DNA from 2 places in the Sutcliffiella sp. NC1 genome. Region 2 is predicted to be linked to the other one. Evidence: a T-box and tRNA genes for the amino acid it is inferred to sense, from the RefSeq annotation. Region 2 holds a T-box; the other holds one or more tRNA genes.
The links. The T-box of region 2 lies ahead of tyrS (tyrosine--tRNA ligase). A T-box ahead of a tRNA ligase gene usually reads a tRNA of that ligase, here a tRNA-Tyr.

Region 1: it has a tRNA-Tyr gene. The T-box ahead of tyrS (tyrosine--tRNA ligase) is inferred to sense a tRNA for this amino acid. The anticodon was not compared.

The regions. Positions count from the first base shown of each region.
Region 1 is NZ_CP115153.1:194,882-204,888, forward strand. Features, by position in the region: rRNA gene O1A01_RS01040 (23S ribosomal RNA) at 1-2,047, shown strand, start outside; rRNA gene rrf (5S ribosomal RNA) at 2,126-2,242, shown strand; tRNA gene O1A01_RS01050 (tRNA-Asn) at 2,252-2,326, shown strand; tRNA gene O1A01_RS01055 (tRNA-Thr) at 2,328-2,401, shown strand; tRNA gene O1A01_RS01060 (tRNA-Glu) at 2,416-2,490, shown strand; tRNA gene O1A01_RS01065 (tRNA-Val) at 2,503-2,578, shown strand; tRNA gene O1A01_RS01070 (tRNA-Tyr) at 2,595-2,678, shown strand; tRNA gene O1A01_RS01075 (tRNA-Gln) at 2,761-2,835, shown strand; tRNA gene O1A01_RS01080 (tRNA-Lys) at 2,837-2,909, shown strand; tRNA gene O1A01_RS01085 (tRNA-Ala) at 2,983-3,058, shown strand; gene rocF (arginase) at 3,293-4,159, shown strand; gene sigW (RNA polymerase sigma factor SigW) at 4,465-5,028, shown strand; gene O1A01_RS01100 (anti-sigma factor family protein) at 5,046-5,678, shown strand; gene cdaA (diadenylate cyclase CdaA) at 5,801-6,634, shown strand; gene O1A01_RS01110 (CdaR family protein) at 6,627-7,868, shown strand; gene glmM (phosphoglucosamine mutase) at 7,887-9,233, shown strand; gene glmS (glutamine--fructose-6-phosphate transaminase (isomerizing)) at 9,670-10,007, shown strand, end outside.
Region 2 is NZ_CP115153.1:2,119,901-2,129,907, reverse strand. Features, by position in the region: gene O1A01_RS11075 (hypothetical protein) at 305-817, opposite strand; gene O1A01_RS11070 (alpha/beta fold hydrolase) at 841-1,665, opposite strand; gene O1A01_RS11065 (VOC family protein) at 1,850-2,242, opposite strand; gene O1A01_RS11060 (hypothetical protein) at 2,300-2,626, opposite strand; gene O1A01_RS11055 (RDD family protein) at 2,792-3,220, shown strand; gene O1A01_RS11050 (hypothetical protein) at 3,303-3,533, opposite strand; gene O1A01_RS11045 (hypothetical protein) at 3,548-3,922, opposite strand; gene tyrS (tyrosine--tRNA ligase) at 4,046-5,290, opposite strand; T-box leader at 5,345-5,559, opposite strand; gene O1A01_RS11035 (MarR family winged helix-turn-helix transcriptional regulator) at 5,568-6,173, opposite strand; gene modB (molybdate ABC transporter permease subunit) at 6,200-6,853, opposite strand; gene modA (molybdate ABC transporter substrate-binding protein) at 6,853-7,647, opposite strand; gene O1A01_RS11020 (serine hydrolase domain-containing protein) at 7,754-8,773, opposite strand; gene O1A01_RS11015 (hypothetical protein) at 8,808-9,665, opposite strand; gene O1A01_RS11010 (Lrp/AsnC family transcriptional regulator) at 9,709-10,007, opposite strand, start outside.

The DNA.
Region 1 (10,007 bases), 1.9 Mb from region 2:
TAAAGAGTCTTGGAGGTAGAGCACTGATTGGACTAGGGGTCCTCATCGGATTACCGAATTCAGTCAAACTCCGAATGCCAAAGACTTGTTTCTCAGGAGTCAGACTGCGAGTGATAAGATCCGTAGTCAAGAGGGAAACAGCCCAGACCGCCAGCTAAGGTCCCAAAGTATACGTTAAGTGGAAAAGGATGTGGAGTTGCTTAGACAACCAGGATGTTGGCTTAGAAGCAGCCACCATTTAAAGAGTGCGTAATAGCTCACTGGTCGAGTGACTCTGCGCCGAAAATGTACCGGGGCTAAACGTATCACCGAAGCTGCGGACTGTTCTTACGAACAGTGGTAGGAGAGCGTTCTAAGGGCGTTGAAGCTAGACCGTAAGGACTGGTGGAGCGCTTAGAAGTGAGAATGCCGGTATGAGTAGCGAAAGAAGGGTGAGAATCCCTTCCACCGAATGCCTAAGGTTTCCTGAGGAAGGCTCGTCCGCTCAGGGTTAGTCGGGACCTAAGCCGAGGCCGAAAGGCGTAGGCGATGGATAACAGGTTGATATTCCTGTACCACCTCATTCCGTTTGAGCGATGGAGGGACGCAGGAGGATAGGGTAAGCGCACTGTTGGATATGTGCGTCCAAGCAGTTAGGCTGGATAAGTAGGCAAATCCGCTTATCCTAAAGGCTGAGCTGTGATGGCGAGGGAAATATAGTACCGAAGTTCCTGATTCCACACTGCCAAGAAAAGCTTCTAGCGAGGAATATGGTGCCCGTACCGCAAACCGACACAGGTAGGCGAGGAGAGAATCCTAAGGTGAGCGAGAGAACTCTGGTTAAGGAACTCGGCAAAATGACCCCGTAACTTCGGGAGAAGGGGTGCTCTGTTAGGGTGTTAAAGCCCGAGAGAGCCGCAGTGAATAGGCCCAGGCGACTGTTTAGCAAAAACACAGGTCTCTGCGAAGCCGTAAGGCGAAGTATAGGGGCTGACGCCTGCCCGGTGCTGGAAGGTTAAGGGGAAAGGTTAGCGCCTCGGCGCGAAGCTTTGAACCGAAGCCCCAGTAAACGGCGGCCGTAACTATAACGGTCCTAAGGTAGCGAAATTCCTTGTCGGGTAAGTTCCGACCCGCACGAAAGGCGTAACGATCTGGGCACTGTCTCAACCAGAGACTCGGTGAAATTATAGTACCTGTGAAGATGCAGGTTACCCGCGACAGGACGGAAAGACCCCGTGGAGCTTTACTGTAGCCTGATATTGAATTTTGGTACAGCTTGTACAGGATAGGTAGGAGCCTGAGAAGCCGGAGCGCTAGCTTCGGTGGAGGCGTCGGTGGGATACTACCCTGGCTGTATTGAAATTCTAACCCGCGAGCCTTATCGGCTCGGGAGACAGTGTCAGGTGGGCAGTTTGACTGGGGCGGTCGCCTCCTAAAGAGTAACGGAGGCGCCCAAAGGTTCCCTCAGAATGGTTGGAAATCATTCGTAGAGTGTAAAGGCACAAGGGAGCTTGACTGCGAGACCTACAAGTCGAGCAGGGACGAAAGTCGGGCTTAGTGATCCGGTGGTTCCGCATGGAAGGGCCATCGCTCAACGGATAAAAGCTACCCCGGGGATAACAGGCTTATCTCCCCCAAGAGTCCACATCGACGGGGAGGTTTGGCACCTCGATGTCGGCTCATCGCATCCTGGGGCTGTAGTCGGTCCCAAGGGTTGGGCTGTTCGCCCATTAAAGCGGTACGCGAGCTGGGTTCAGAACGTCGTGAGACAGTTCGGTCCCTATCCGTCGTGGGCGTAGGAAATTTGAGAGGAGCTGTCCTTAGTACGAGAGGACCGGGATGGACGCACCGCTGGTGTACCAGTTGTCTTGCCAAAGGCATAGCTGGGTAGCTACGTGCGGACGGGATAAGTGCTGAAAGCATCTAAGCATGAAGCCCCCCTCAAGATGAGATTTCCTTTAGCGCAAGCTAGTAAGATCCCTGAAAGATGATCAGGTTGATAGGTTCGAGGTGGAAGCGTGGCGACACGTGTAGCTGACGAATACTAATCGATCGAGGACTTAACCAATTTAAATGAACGATATGAATGATCTTGATGAAAATATATTATCTAGTTTTGAAAGAATAATTCTTTCAACTAAATATGTCTGGTGATGAAGGCGAAGAGGTCACACCCGTTCCCATACCGAACACGGAAGTTAAGCTCTTCAGCGCCGATGGTAGTTGGGGGCTGTCCCCCTGCGAGAGTAGGACGTTGCCAGGCTAACATTGTTCCACCATAGCTCAGCGGTAGAGCATTCGGCTGTTAACCGAAGGGTCGTAGGTTCGAATCCTACTGGTGGAGCCATGCTTCCATAGCTCAGTTAGGTAGAGCACTTCCATGGTAAGGAAGAGGTCACCGGTTCGAGCCCGGTTGGAAGCTTACGAAAACAGTATGGCCCGTTGGTCAAGCGGTTAAGACACCGCCCTTTCACGGCGGTAACACGGGTTCGAATCCCGTACGGGTCACCATTTTTTATATTCGGAGGATTAGCTCAGCTGGGAGAGCACCTGCCTTACAAGCAGGGGGTCGGCGGTTCGATCCCGTCATCCTCCACCATTACCAACTCACATATGGAGGGGTAGCGAAGTGGCTAAACGCGGCGGACTGTAAATCCGCTCCCTTGGGTTCGGCGGTTCGAATCCGTCCCCCTCCACCATTTAATTTATCTGCTATGTATAATTCCCCTTAATTAAGGAAGGATAAATAGTACATAATTGGATATAACATACAACTCACATTGGGCTATAGCCAAGCGGTAAGGCAACGGACTTTGACTCCGTCATGCGTTGGTTCGAATCCAGCTAGCCCAGCCAAGTGCCATTAGCTCAGTCGGTAGAGCATCTGACTTTTAATCAGAGGGTCGAAGGTTCGAGTCCTTCATGGCACATAGATATTTAACGGAAGTAGTTCAGAGGTAGTTGATTCTTTTCGAAGAACTATTCCTCTTAACTACTTTTTTTGGGGCCTTAGCTCAGCTGGGAGAGCGCCTGCCTTGCACGCAGGAGGTCAGCGGTTCGATCCCGCTAGGCTCCACCAACTATCTTAAATACGTACATAAAAATATAAAAGCGCTAGAATTATATCTAGCGCTTCTTTATATTTTCATAACGTTATTAGTACATGTAAAGAAAATGAGAAGTCTTGTGTATATATATTCATTATTTTGTCGAGTTGAGCCAACCTCAGCTTAACAGATACAATGTAGTAGAGGGTAAGAGAGTAGAAGGAGGAATTACGGTGAAAAAGTCTATCGCGATCATTGGTGTTCCAATGGACCTAGGTCAAATGAGAAGAGGCGTTGACATGGGACCCAGTGCTATTCGATACGCTGGTGTAGTAGAACGCTTAGAAAATTTAAATTTAGAAATTGAAGATCTTGGTGATATAGAAATTGGTAGTGCAGATAGAAACGCTAACTCTGAAAATAATTTAAAGAATTTAAAAGCTGTGGCAGATGCTAATGTATTATTAGCCTCTAAAGTAGATGGGGTATTTAGAGAAGGGAAGTTTCCGTTAATATTTGGAGGAGATCATAGCATTGCTATTGGATCCATTGCAGGTGTTGCTAAACACTTTAATAACTTAGGAGTTATCTGGTATGATGCCCACGGGGATTTAAATACGGCAGAAACATCTCCTTCTGGTAATATTCACGGAATGTCATTGGCGGTTAGCCTTGGATTAGGTGACCAATCATTAACTTCTATTGGTGGCTATGCCCCAAAAATTAAACCTGAAAATATTGTCATTATCGGTGCTAGATCATTAGATGAAGGTGAGAGAAAGTTAATTAAAGAAAAAGGAATCAAAGTATATACAATGCATGAAATTGACCGATTAGGTATGACTGCTGTAATGGATGAAGCAATTCATTATTTAAAAGAAAGAACGGATGGAGTCCATTTATCATTAGATTTAGATGGGTTAGATCCTCATGATGCTCCAGGTGTAGGTACACCTGTTAATGGTGGAATTTCATACCGAGAAAGCCATCTTGCTATGGAAATGTTAGAGGAATCAAAACTAATAACTTCTGCTGAATTTGTGGAAGTTAACCCTATTTTAGATGAACGAAATAAAACGGCTGAAGTGGCTGTTGCATTAATGGGATCATTATTTGGTGAAAAACTATTATAAAAACAAAAGGTGACAAAGACAAGATTTATATGCTACAACATTAGAAAAGAAAGCTCAGCTTATAAACAGCTGGCTTTTCTTTTTTATAGGAAGAATCACATTATTACATCCTAGAGAAGGAGTGTATTAAATAAACTAATCTAAAAACTCTCACTTCAAGATAATTGATAATATTTCTCAATATTTCCTTATTTTTAACAAATGTATTATTGTTTTTGTTAAAATAATAGTTAGAAAGAAATATTTGAAACCTTTTTGAATATAGGCCGTATAATATAGACGACCGCAACAAGCGGAGGTAGGGTATGGAAGACTTAATAAAAAGAAGAATAAAACAGTTAAAAAAGGGAGACCAAGATGCATTTGCAGATATTGTCGATTTTTACAAAGACAAAATATATCAGCTATGTTATCGGATGGTTGGTAATGCACATGAAGCAGAAGATATATCTCAAGAAGCATTCATACGTGCTTATGTTAACATTCATAGTTATGATCTGAAGCGGAAGTTTTCTACTTGGCTTTATCGAATTGCTACAAATCTGTGCATCGATAGAATTAGAAAAAAGAAACCGGACTATTATTTAGACGCGGAGGTAGCTGGTACAGAAGGTTTAAATATGTACTCTCAGGTTGCTGCAGATGTTGTACTGCCAGAGGATGAAATTGAGACCTTGGAACTACAAGGGGAAATTCAACAACAAATATTAAAATTACCAGACAAGTATCGTTCAGTAATTGTTTTAAAGTACATCGACGAACTGTCACTAAAAGAGATTAGTGAAATATTAGAGTTACCAATTAACACAGTAAAAACTAGAATTCATAGAGGGCGAGAGGCTCTACGAAAGCAATTGCGCCATGTATAGTATCGGAGGTGTTATTAATGAAGAAGTGTCCTGATTCCATCGTCACAGATATTCATAATTATTTAGATGGGGATTTAGAAGAGGAAAAAGAAAAACTATTGAAATCTCATTTACAGGAGTGTACAGGATGTTATCAGCACTTTCATGAGTTAGAAAAGGCAATTGCTTTAGTCCAAAGTACTTCACATGTTACTCCGAGTGAGGATTTTACAAACAAAGTGATGGCAGCATTACCGAAAGAAAAGAAAACGATAAGTGTTAACCGCTGGTTCCGAGCGCATCCATTATTAGTAGCTGCATCCATTTTTATTATATTAATGACTGGGAGCCTGTTTGGAAGTTATCAAGGCAACAATGAATTCTCTTTTTCAAAACAGCCTAACCTCATTGTAGAAAATGAAATAGTCATCGTACCAGAAGGGGAAATCGTACAAGGTGATGTAATAGTGAGAAATGGTAATATCCGAATTGAAGGAGAAGTAAATGGCAATGTTACCGTCATTAATGGGTCTGTATTGGACGGGGAAAATTATTTAGCTTCTGCCGGCAATGTAACAGGGGAAATAAAAGAAATTAATGAAATATTTGATTGGGTCTGGTATCAAATCAAAACAATTTTTACTAAAGCAATTGCAGTTGTGAAAGAATAATAAAAACAAGCTTAGAATATATTTTCTAAGCTTGTTTGTTTGAGTAAAATATCTATTATATATGTTATAATACGAATGATACGTTTTCGTACATATTCTTGTACAGATGAGGAAGTGTGAGAATGCCTTTTGGACTACCCATTGGAGACTATCCAATCTTGAGCTATTTAGCCAGTATTATAGATATTTTATTAGTATGGTTTGTTGTATATAAACTAATTACCATTGTTAGGGGAACTAAAGCGGTTCAGTTGTTAAAAGGAATTATTGTTATCGTTTTAGTAAGAGTTTTTAGTTACTTACTTGGTTTAAAAACATTACAATATTTAATGGACCTAGCACTAACTTGGGGATTTTTAGCGATTATCATCATTTTTCAACCAGAGTTACGTCGTGCGTTAGAACATTTAGGTCGTGGACGGCTATTCTCACGAAGTAACGTACCAGAGGATGAAGAACAAATAAAAACGATAGAAGCCATCACGAAGTCTGTTCAATACATGGCAAAACGTCGTATTGGAGCGCTTATTTGTATTGAAAGAGAAACAGGATTAAGTGATTACATAGAAACTGGTATACCGCTTAATGCGAAAACTTCGTCCGAATTATTAATCAATATTTTTATACCAAATACTCCGTTGCATGATGGAGCGGTAATATTGCAAAAAAATCAAGTTGCTGCCGCTGCTTGTTATTTGCCATTATCAGAAAGTCCATTTATATCAAAAGAGTTAGGTACAAGACACCGTGCTGCATTAGGTATAAGTGAAGTAACAGATAGCATTACAATTGTTGTTTCAGAGGAAACAGGAAGTATTTCCCTTACAAAAAACGGTGAATTACACCGTGATTTAGAGCCAGAAGCATTTCAAGAGTTGTTAGAAAAAGAAATGCAAGCAAAAAACAAATCTGCTTCTTCAACACGTTGGCAATGGAGGGGGAAGAAGAGTGGATAAACTATTTGATAACCGTTGGGCAATGAAAATCATTGCTCTATTATTAGCACTAACATTGTACTTGTCTACGAATATTGATAATACAGCTAATCAAGCAGAAACAACTGCTTTTCCGCCTCTTTCAAATCGTGATACAGAAACGATTACAGATGTTTCGGTTAGTGCTTATTATGACCGGGAGAACTTAGTTGTTTCAGGAATACCACAAACGGTTGTTGTCACGATGGAAGGCCCTACTTCTATTGTAAAACCTGCAGCTGTGCAGCGAGAGATAGAAGTGTTTGTTAACTTAACAGATTTACAAATTGGAACACATGAAGTGCAAATACTTTACCAAAATGTATCTGACAAACTCGATGTTATAATTGAGCCTGCAGTTGCAAATATAACAATACATGAAAAGGTAACGAGAGATTTCCCAGTTGAAGTGGACTTTATAAATCGGAATAAGATTGAAGAGGGATATCAGCCAGAACAACCGATAGTTAAACCAAACGTTGTAAAAGTTACAGGTGCTAAAGAGTTGATAGATAGAATTGCACTCGTAAAGGCAAGGGTTGATTTAGATGGTATTAATGAGTCCCTTGAAGCAGAATCGACCGTGACCGTCTATGATCGTGATGGTAACGTGTTGAATGTCGAAGTAGAACCACCTGTTGTTGATGTAAGTGTTCCGATAACTAGTCCTTACAAAAATGTACCATTCCGAGTGAGCCGTAAAGGGACGCTTGAAGATGATTTAAGTATTACGAATATAGAACCACTTACGAAAGAAATTACAATTTATGGACCGAAGAATGTTATTGACAAAATAGAGTTTCTTGATAATATCAGTATTGATTTGTCAGAAATAACGGAAACAACAGAGATAGAAGTAAAGGTACCTGTACCAGAAGGTGTTAGACGAGTGGTACCAGAGACAGTTTCGATTCGAGTAGAAGTGGAAAGAGAAGAAGAAAAAACTTTTCCGAACTTATCAATCCGGTCAGTTGGACTATCCGATAACTTAGAATTAAATTTTTTAGATCCAGAGACCGGAAGGCTAGATTTAACGGTATTAGGGTCACCGACTGTATTAGCCGACTTACGTAGCAATGATATGGAATTATATATAAATGTTACCGACTTAGGAGTAGGAGAACATGAAGTGTCCCTTGAAGTAAATGGACCTCAAAATGTAACGTGGGAAGTACCCCAATCTACTATAAAGGTAAATTTAACGGAAAAGGAATAAAAAGGAGCGAATAAAAGAATGGGAAAATATTTTGGTACGGATGGTGTTCGTGGAATTGCAAACTCAGAATTAACACCAGAACTTGCATTTAAATTAGGTCGTTTTGGTGGATACGTACTTACGAAAGATGAAAGCCGTCCTAAAGTATTAATAGGCCGTGATACGCGAATTTCTGGACATATGTTAGAAGGAGCGTTAGTAGCTGGTCTATTGTCAACAGGAGCAGAAGTAATGCGTCTTGGTGTTCTATCGACTCCTGGTGTAGCATATTTAACAAAAGCATTAGGTGCTCAAGCAGGTGTAATGATCTCAGCCTCCCATAATCCAGTCCAAGATAACGGTATTAAATTTTTTGGACCAGATGGTTTTAAATTGTCAGATGAACAGGAAACAGAAATAGAAGCGTTGCTTGATCAAGAAGTAGACAAACTTCCTCGTCCAGTAGGTTCTGATTTAGGGCAGGTAAACGATTATTTTGAAGGTGGACAAAAGTATCTACAATTTTTAAAACAAACAGTGGATGAAGATTTTTCTGGTCTACATGTAGCTCTAGATTGTGCACATGGTGCAACCTCATCATTAGCAACGCACTTATTTGCAGATTTAGAGGCAGATATTTCTACGATGGGAACTTCACCAAACGGTTTAAATATTAATGATGGTGTAGGTTCAACTCACCCTGAAGAGTTGGCAAAACTAGTTGTTGAAAAGGGTGCTGACGTTGGATTAGCATTTGATGGAGATGGAGACCGCCTAATAGCAGTTGATGAAAAAGGTCAAATCGTCGATGGTGACCAAATAATGTTTATATGTGCAAAATATTTAAGTGAACAAGGACGCCTTCGTCATAATACGGTCGTTTCTACTGTAATGAGTAATTTAGGTTTCTATAAAGGATTAGAAGCTATTGAAATTGGTACGAAGCAAACAGCAGTTGGGGACCGATACGTAGTGGAAGAAATGAAAAAAGGAAACTATCAACTTGGTGGAGAACAGTCAGGTCATATTATTTTCCTCGATTACAACACGACTGGTGACGGAATGTTAACCGGGTTACAGCTTGTTAATATAATGAAAGCAACGAAGAAAAGCCTTTCAGAGTTAGCAGCCGAAATGACAAAGTTTCCGCAATTACTAGTGAACGTAAAAGTAACAGATAAATATCATGTTACAGATAATAATCGTGTGAAATCGGTAATTGACGAAGTAGAAGCAGCTATGGATGGAAACGGAAGAGTGTTAGTACGTCCATCAGGTACAGAGCCTTTAGTTCGTGTAATGGCAGAAGCTCCAACTGAGGAACTTTGCGAACAATATGTGAACAAAATAGTGGAAGTAGTAAAAGCAGAAATGGGAACAGAATAACGCTACTATTCCTAACAAAAGATATGTATACTAGCACGAAAAATGCTAGTACTGCATATCTTTTTTATAAGTATCTTACTTCAATTCTAGGGGAATACTAATGATTTTGATTGACGATTATCCTAATCATGTGTAAGATAAATATTGTCTTTATTCGAAGATAGAAAGGAGCATAGTGGGGGAAAATAGAAAAGCGCCTGAACTAAACTGTGAGCGGAAAAGAGTTTAGTTGACGAGGAGAAGGTTTATCGAAAGTTCGGCGGATACCTTCCGGTTGTTCAGTCACAACTGTAACGTTTTAATTAAAACCATAGAGGCAACTTTATGTACAAAGATTAAAACATGATTGAAACAATATTAAATATAAATGTGGGGGCTAAATCTGCCCCTTATTAGGTGTAGTTTAGTCCCTTACTTTTTGGGAGGAAACTAACTTATGTGCGGAATTGTAGGATATATTGGAACTCAAGATACGAAAGAAATTTTACTAAAAGGCTTAGAAAAATTAGAATATCGTGGTTATGACTCAGCTGGAATTGCTGTTATTAATAATGAAGGTGTGCATGTGTTTAAAGAAAAAGGACGCATTGCGGATTTGCGTACCATTGTAGACGATAGTGTAAAAGCTACTGTTGGAATCGGTCACACACGCTGGGCAACTCATGGTGTGCCTAGCAAGGTGAATGCTCACCCACACAGAAGTACATCTGGCCGCTTTACATTAGTACACAATGGTGTTATTGAGAACTATGCCATCTTAAAAAGAGAATATTT
Region 2 (10,007 bases):
GCAATTAGCATACGAATTCGCAAGATGACAATAATTTCTGTCACCTTACCAAAAGGGGTGCGAATATGCGTGCTAAAACATCCATAAAGTCATATAAATCCTTGAACTATCAACAAAAAGAAGCAGTCCAATTCAGTTGCGAATTGGACTGCTAATTCGTGTGCAAAATTAGTTTTTGTACTCGAAAACCGAACCCGTTATAGAAATTTAGGCTGCTTTTTATTTTTCTGATTTTGCTCTTCTAAGCTATTAGTCGAGTCTTGAATGAGCTCTTCTTACTGTATTTAATAGGGAAAACTTTAACTCAATATTTTAAAGGTACCTCAATACTATCTTCCAACAATTCAGCTTGTTTCATAAAGGAATCCATATTTGCCATAATGGTCATTCTTAATCCTAATCCTGCTTCACGCAGTTTCTCTCTTAATTCCTCAAAGTTCTTTTTATCTTCATCTGTTAACTCTACAAAGCTATATAATGTATCATGAGGATATTGGCTTAATTTTGAATGTAAATGACTAAGAGTTTCTTCATCTTTTTTAGAAAGTGATCCTAATTGATTGCCGGTCGTTATCCCTAACCAAATACCATTTAATACATCTCCTAGTTCAGTTGTTACTAAATTCGGTTCCCCCCAATTTTCTCTCATTTGATGAGCGATTAACCCTTCTAATTCTACTAAATTATGCTGAACTTCCGTCATAAACACTTGTTCCTTCACGAAGTTCATCTTCATGATCCCCCATGCTACGATGGCCACCAATAACAAATTTAAAAAGATAGACAGTCTAAATAACAATTTTCTTTTTTTACTCATTTTCATTTTCTCCTTACTAATCCCTAGCAAAAAAACTCAAAGGCTAAAGAATTAATCTCATTTGGTTTCTCCACTACTGTCCAATGTCCGCAGTTCTTTATTTCCATTAATCTAGCATGCGGAATGTACTTCACTAGCAAACTATGAATTTTTTCTGGTGGTAAAGTATCATGGCTACCTTGTGCAACCATAATCGGGATGTCTGATAATTCATGTACCTTTTCTGTTAAGTCGTATTGTTTTTTTATATCTTCACCGATTACATGATTAACTGTACTATTCATGTTGTATCTTACTTTATTCCGGAGTGTGTCTTTGGAAAAAACATAGTAGGGATCTAAAATGTCTAGTATATTTTCAATCGTGGCTTTTCCCCTTTGCATTTTTTTATCTAACAAAAATAGTTTTGCCTTATCTTTAAAAGACATCTTTTTCAGTAATTCCTGTTCAAATGCTTTAAATCCAGTTGCTGACATTCCAATTGCAGCTGTTAAAAAGATTTTATTAACCTTTTCTGGATAGGAGGTTGCATATAATAAGGCCAGCATACTTCCCCACGATTCTCCAAACAAATTAATTTTTTCTAAGTTGAGCTCCTCGCGAAGTAACTCTAACGTCCTCACTTCTCCTTCCATTGAGTATTGATTATCTTGGATAGGATCCGACTTTCCGCATCCTCTCTGGTCATATAGCACTAATTTATATTTAGCGGCTAGTGGTTTAACGTAAGGAAGGAAAAAACGATGATCTCCACCAGGTCCACCATGGAGAAAGACGATAGGTTCTCCTTCTCCTATAGTAGTCACGTACACTTTATTATTATTTAGTGTAATAAAATTACCTTCCACGATATTCCCCCTTAATATGGCAATTCATATAGATTGTAATATCTTAAATGTTTTCTAAATGTTATTTTATTTCGGCACTGGTAACGAATTACCTTTTTTCGTATAAATGATTTTTCGTTATTGGCTTCTATTAAAAGTAAAAACCGCCAAAAATGCACGTACAGCATTTTAGCGGTTTCCTACATTAATTTAAATCTTTTTGCTCTACATTTAACTCAATTAAATTTCCATCAGGGTCGGCACAGAATATTTGCGCAAAACCACTTTTAGAATTTGGCTTTTCCAACACTTCCACGTTGTTTTGTTTTAACCATTCTAACGTTTCCGTATAGCTCTCTACTCTCAGTGCAAAATGGCCTTCCCTACTCGATAAGCTTTTATCTTCCCGAATGGTTTGTGATTTAGAGTCGACAATTAAATGTAGCTGCTGCCCCTCGATATCATACCACGCACCGGGAAACCCAAAGTCTGGTCGATTTATTTCTTTCAAACAAAGTATCTTACTATAGAAGTCTTTTGCCTTCTCTAAATCTGTTACATTAAGACTGACATGGTGTAGACATTTATATTTAATCAAAACCTTCCCTCACTTTCTGTTCCTGTCATCCTATTTTACCAAACTTATTATAAATAACTAAAATGGATTTTCTCCTTTAATAAAAGGAATAAAGACAACATAGGTCGCTCCGACAAAGAACAACCAAAAAAGGACAGATTTAATTCGGTGTTTAAAAAGTGCACTATTTTTATAAAGAAAAAAACGACCGATTACTGTATAAAAGACAAAAAATAGGTAAGAACCACCAAACCAGTTCACCCACACATTACCTAAAAAGGCAATTCCGAAATGTTCATATATAGGCTTTAGTATCGTAAACGTAACGAGAAGACCAATAGCCAGCATAATAGTTGCTTCTATAAGTCTAAACAATACTCTTTTCCATTCTTCCAAAATTACCACCCCATTCTACATTCCTTCATTACACTTTATTCATCATTCTTCAAGGTATGTCCATGTGGAAACTAGCTTTTCTTTAATGTTAATAGTTTTCTTTTTTAGTATAGTTCTTTTGTCACATGTGGTAAAATTCAGTTAATTGCGTATATATTAATAGGAGGTGTTATTATGTATGAAGTTTCAGATCCAGCAGGTTTTTGGGTTAGGCTAGGGGCCGGTATTTTAGATGGATTGCTAGTCTTAGTTGTGATCAGTTTCATTCTTTCTTTACTATTAGGTATTCCATTAGGTTCAGAATCATGGGTATTATATTTACTTGAAGCAGCTTATTATGTTGTTGTTCCTGTTGTTTGGGCTGGATATACAATCGGGAAGAAAGCACTTGGCATACGAATTGTGCGGATGGATGGCTCAGAGGTAAAAATTGGGAACATGCTACTTCGTACTTTTGTAGCGGGGCTCATTTATGGAATAACTTTTGGAATTGCCCTTATTGTAAGTGTTACTATGGTTGCAGCGCGTGAAGATAAGCGCTCGTTACATGATTTTATCGCTGGTACATATGTTACGTATAATGCCCCGGAAGAAAACTATTAATCTTTTCCCCATTCTAACAATATTAATTAGAATGGGGTTTCTACTTTGTCCTAAACTTTGGACATTCATCATTGTATCCATTTTAAATGATACTCTCGAACACAACTGCCAATAATAGTAACAAAAAAACACCTATATTGATCATGCCTTGCTCTTTCCGACCTAGTTTTAATTCCTCTATTCCATAGATTAAAACTATTATACTCACGAAAAATAGCATATATATTTGAAACTCATATTTTTTCGTCGTTGACCCATATATGGCTAAAGTGATAACCAATAATGCTAAAATAATTTTAATTATCCTTAACATGGAAACATTCACCATTAATCATTAAATAGTACTTTCATCTCTTCCGGTACAACAATAACATCCTCTATTTCATATTCGTTGTCTTCATTTTCTGGTGTCAGTCTTACTAACAGCATTTCACCGTTTTCAAAGGTAACTAATTCGTACTTTTTGTAATTTGCACCAGCAGTTGTTAGATTCGTAAATTCGCTGAAATCAGTTCTCGAAACACTTCCCTTTCTACCTTTAGAAAACAAAGAATCGAAAGCTTCATAATCATTATTTTCGATTGCTAACTTCATTAGCCAGGCTACATTTTCGGTACTATCAGGTTGTACTTTATTACTACTGCAGCCGACCATCACCACAAAGAAAGCGCAAATTAGTACTAGTAGTTTTATATATTTCATCGTACTCCTCCAAGTAACAATATATGTAAATCTCATTACATACATTCCACAAAGACTTTATAACTCCTTCTTCTTTATAGAAAAAAAGATGTAACTAATACTAGCGTTACACCTTCATCAAAATTACATTTTTATTTTTGCAAATTTACGCTTTCCTACTTGGACAACTAATCCGGCTGTCATCATTACATTCAGGGCTACATCTTCTACCTTCTCACCATCTAACTTTACTCCTCGATTAGCAATCATCCTGCGGGCTTCACTTTTCGAGCTTAACATTTGTAGTTCGACTAAAAGGTCTGTTATTAACACTTCCTTACTACCTTTCCACTCAACTACCGGTAGTTCATCAGGCACTGCACCTTGTTGAAAGACGGAAACGAAATGATGCTCAGCTTTTTCTGCTGCTTCTTCCCCATGGTACATTCTAACAATCGTTTTCCCTAACAGCATTTTTGCATCACGAGGATGAAGATCGCCTGACGTTAGATCATGTTTCATCGTTTCCAGTTGCTCAAGGGAAAGGTCCGTCACTAATTCAAAGTATTTCACCATTAACTCATCCGGTATCGACATCGCTTTTCCGTACATTTCATTTGGACTTTCATCAATACCGATGTAGTTTTTCTTAGACTTCGACATTTTCTCGACACCGTCAAGACCCTCTAATAAAGGCATAAGCATCGCAACTTGTTTTTCTTTTCCAAACTTTTCTTGGTAATGTCTTCCCATTAAGATGTTAAAATGCTGATCAGTTCCTCCCAATTCAATATCACATTCTAATACAACGGAATCGTATCCTTGCATTAACGGGTAGAAAAACTCATGAAGTGAAATTGGTTTTCCTGTCGCGATTCTCTCTTCAAAATCATCTCGTTCCATTAATCGAGCAACTGTAATTTTCCCAGCTAACCCGATCACATCTTCAAAGCTTAATTTCGTTAACCATTCAGAGTTGTAGAAAAGGTCAACTTTATCCATATCCATCACTTTTCCGAATTGCTCAAAGTATGTTTTTGCATTATGCTTTACTTCTTCATCCGTTAACGGTTTTCTTGCGACAGACTTTCCAGTTGGATCACCAATTTTGCCTGTAAAGTCTCCAATTAATAATTGGATTTTATGACCATTGTCTTGAAACTGTCTCATTTTCTTTAGGACGACTGTATGACCAAGATGAACATCTGGTGCGGATGGATCTAATCCTAATTTTATTTTTAAAGGGCGATTTTCTAATACCGATTTCGCTACTTTTACTTCCAGGTCCTCAACAGGAATTATTTCTTGCACCCCTTGAGTGTAGATGGCCATTTGTCTTTCTACTTCTTTTAGCTGTTCGGCTGATAATTGTTTCATCACTTCGTTCATTGTTCATTCCTCCTATAAAAATAAATAAAAAAAACACGTCCCTATCCTAATAGATAAAGGGACGTGGTTTTGCACGCGGTACCACCCTTGTTGGAGGCAAAAAACCTCCCACTCAGTTCGAATAACGGTTCGTCCGTCTTTATGAAAATTTCTTCATAAAGAAAGCTCTAGGAGTGTAATTCGTGTTATCTTTGTATCGGTTCACACCAACCACCGACTCTCTTAAACAGGGAGATAACTACTACTTAAGTTCCCGTCTTTGCTTTTCTATATTAAATTAAAAATCATTTTCCCGAATAACTTTCCTTAGGAGATTGGACATATTCTTTTGTTCACTTGCAGTTAGACTCGAAACAATCTCCACTTCACTTTGATGGAAGGTTGGATATAGCTTTTCCATCGCTTGCTTACCTTTGTCGGTAATCGCTACGTAAGTAATTCTTCTATCTCTCGTATCTGTTTTCCGATAGCATAGCTCTTTTCGTTCTAACGTATTCGTTATATTACTTACCGTTGCTTTTGAAACCCCAGCAGAATGTGCTAATTTTTTCGTTTCTAACGAACCTTCTACCCATAGGTCATACAAAATAGAAAACGATGTCCACGAGAGTCCATATTCCGATAAAACTTCACGTTCCATTTTATTTCTTAAACCTTGGGCAATACGATAAATATTGGTCACAACAGCTATTGCTTCTAAGTTCAATGAATCTAATGGGAGATTCGTCAATCTGTTAATTGTACTTTTCTCTACGGGAAGCAATTCTCCATCCTCATTAAATGTATGAATAGTGTCACCACCCCAAGAATATTCAAAATCATTAGCTATGAAACGATAATACCAAAAAGGTAGTATTGATGCAACAAAAAAATAAAAATGCATCCTTTACAGGAATGCATTTTTCTGTCCTACTTAAACCATCTATTAATTAAATATAAAAAGAGAATCGTTGACACACTTAATATAAAAACCATCATATGAGCATCAGTCATTCGATTCGCTTGGACGGCGTCATAAATCGCAATGGAAAGAGTTTGCGTTTTCCCAGGGATATTACCAGCTACCATTAATGTCGCGCCGAATTCTCCCATCGCTCTTGCAAAACCTAATACTAGTCCCGCTAATACCCCTTTGTAAGCTAGTGGCATGACAACATACCATAACAATTGAAGTTTCCCTGCCCCGTCAAGTTCCGCCGCTCCAATTGTATCTTTACTAATAGATTCAAAAGAAGCTTGAATCGGCCTAATGAGAAGAGGTAACGCCGCAATGGCTGCCGCGATTACGGCTGCTTTCCATGTAAAAACAATTGGTTGTCCATAAATCCGTTCGTACCATTGACCAATAAAACTTCCTCTGCCTAGCATAAGGAGCAAATAATATCCTAAAACAGTTGGAGGAATAACAAGCGGTATTGTCACGAGGATCGATAAAAAGTTCGTTAATTTATTTTTATTAAAGGCAAACCACCACGAGAAAAGAACTCCGAAAACAAATGCGATGAACGTTGCAATCGTTGCTATTTTAAAAGTTAAAAATAAAGGTGTTAGAATGGAGTCCATTACGGTATATCAAACCCATATTCTTTTAATATCGCTTGCCCTCTAGGTCCTACAATAAATTGTACGAACTGTTTACTCATTTCTTCCTTCTCAGTTTGTGAAGGAATACCTAACGCTTGTAGTATAGGTTGATGATACTCTTCATCAATCACTTCGTAAGGATATTGAGTTCCAGTTACTAATGCTAACGCAACGATTCCGACATCTGCATTGCCTGATTCCACATATTGATAGGCTTGTCTAATGTTTTCGGCATAAACAATTTTATGTTCAACCTCTTCCCAAATCCCTAAACTTTGTAATGCTTCTTTTGCAGCCTTCCCATATGGCGCATGTTCAGGATTTGCAATTGTAATCGTCCTTATATTGGAACTTAGTAGTTTTTCTTTCAAACTACCTTCTTCATCACTACCCATTAAAACAATTCTGCCTATTGCATAGTATTCTTTGGAGTCTGCTAAAACCGAGTCACTATTTAATAGCTCTTCAATATACATTTCATGAGCAGCGGCAAATAAATCGAAAGGTGCACCTTCTTTTATTTGTTGAGTTAATAGTCCTGTTGATCCGAAAGTAAATTCAATGTTAATACTTGTTTCTGCCGCAAATTCTTCACCCATTTCCGTTAAAGCATGATAAAGATCTGATGCTGCTGCAACATAAATCGTTTTATCTTCTGCCGTGTCATTCATACATCCAGTTATTAAAAATAAAGTAAGTATCATTGTAAATATTCTCATTTTCGTAAACCTTCCATAAGCTGATTTGTCCTTATTATACCATGATTTTTTCACAAAACTAATAACCTCCTTAACTAGAAGGAGGCAAGTTCATGACAATTTTATCAGGAGCATTCGTTTCGATTAAAGGCAGTCGATTTTCTTCGCTTCCACTAACCTTTTACACTTTTTTACAAGCTTTTATCATTTTTATCATCATCTTAGCAGCAACACTGTGACCATAAAATTGATTTACTGTTCCTGTGAAATATAGGTCCGTTTTAGGGTGATAAAATGCGAAGGCACCAGTTTGTCCCCAATGGCCAATCATTCCTGTTTTAAATTCAAAAAGAGAAACAGGCTGACTCGCAATTCCTACTCCATAATAAAACAACCCTGGGCCAAAAAGAAGCTTCCAGTCTTTCAACTCATGTAAATATTGTTTCGGAAAAAGGCGTCCATTCATAAATGCTCGCAAAAATATCATCGATTCCTTCACCGTCGAAACAATACCGCCTTCTGGTCCGATGGAAGACATATATTTCGGTAAATGGAGTTTCTTATCCTTATAATAGAATGGTGCTGGTTTTGAATCAGTTTCATCCTCATAAAGATACGTTTCTTTTAATTCTAGTTCATTAAAAATATATTCTTTAAAAACGGAATGGATATCTTTTTCCGTAATTGTTTCAATAATTTTACCGAGAAGTTGATAGTTTGTATCAGAATATTGGGCTCTTACCCCAGGAGAGAACTTAGGCTTTTCCTGTTTCGCACTCGCTACTACCTTTTCATACCCCCAAGCACTATCTCTTCCTCCAATTAAATCTTTAATCGCTTCTGCAGTGAAATAGTCTGGAATTCCTGACGTATTGGACATTAAATGTTTGATTGTAATTTCGTTGGAGTAATCATGACCTTTGAAGTAGTGGAGTTTTAGTAGTGTGTCAGAAGGGAGATAATTAGAGATTTTATGTTCAAGATCAACTCGGCCTTCTTCTTTTAATTTAAGTAAAACAGCAGTAACATATAGTTTTGTAACACTAGCAATATAGTAAGGAGTATGTGCTAATATGTTCCCTGCTGCACTTACGTAGGAAAAGGAATCGTCCCCCTTTTCCACACATAATAATGCTCCATATATATTTTTCTTAGTGGTGGCAGTTGACGTTAGCTCGTTTATAAAAGCTTGATCTATCATTTATGCAGAAACCTCCTTGTTTTTCTTCATAAAATCAATTGTTAGATGTATCGATGTAATTATAATCCAATAATACTTGACGTATGTATTTAGCCATATCGCTTTCTTTAACACTAGCAATCTCCTGAAATGTTTTTCCTTCCGCTAATAGACGACCTACTATTTCCCATCCAACGAAATACGCTTCCCTTTCAATATTAGTCGTACCATTTCCCATCGTGAACTTGTAGACTGTTTCAGAACTGGAGTCTTCTAAGTAAGGGTATATTCCACTGAATATTTCTTCTCTTTTTCCTTCGCATGAGTGAAGCCAACCTTCCTGCATTACTATATAATCTTCGTTTCGATGCCCCGGTACTATATATTTACTTATATGTGTAGCTAACCCTTCTTGTAAAATGGTCGCAGCAATTGTCCGCTCCCACTGACCGTTAAAGGTTGAAGTTTTAGCGTGAACAACATGGGTTAGTTCATGTGCAAGCGTAATGAGAGAGGGACCACCCTCCACTGGTAGGCATAGAGCGATTCCACCACTATTAGTAGGTGCAACAAACGCATTGTTTTCGAATCCACCTACAAAATAAACGAGTGTTAACTCTATAGAGTTTTTATATCCTAACAAAGTTTTTACTTTTGATAAAAATTGTTGCAATTCCTCCTGATCTAGCTTTACCTTTTCTATGTTAGAAATATGCTCACCGTACTTTTCCCATGCATTGTTTAATAATTCCCTTGCAACTTTTAAACCTTTTTCACCAGGTGGGACTGCCGCGAAATGATAATGCTCTTTCCACAATTCCCATCGTTCTTGTTCTCCAACTCCGTTTACACTCGCTTTTTCATAAAAATCTAGAAACTTAGGAACTAGATTTACAATTGTAATGTTATCCAATGACAGTCACTCCCTTTTTCTTACTATTTCTATATCACACTAGTCATTCCCTTCCAATTGGTAATACGGTGGAATATTTTATTTCTCTTAATGATAAGCTTGTTTGAATTCTTGTAATTCCGAGCTTGTTTAATTTTCTAATAAACTGTTCTAGTTGTTTTCGATCTTTACACAACACTTTTAAAAAATAATCATGCTCGCCTGTTAATAGATGTACTTCCATCACTTCTGGTAACAATTCTAGCTCTCTTTCTAATCTTTCCAGCATTTCCGCTTGGTGAATATTTGTGCTAATAAATATAAATGTTAACAAATCAAACCCGAGCTTTTCTTGATTTAAAA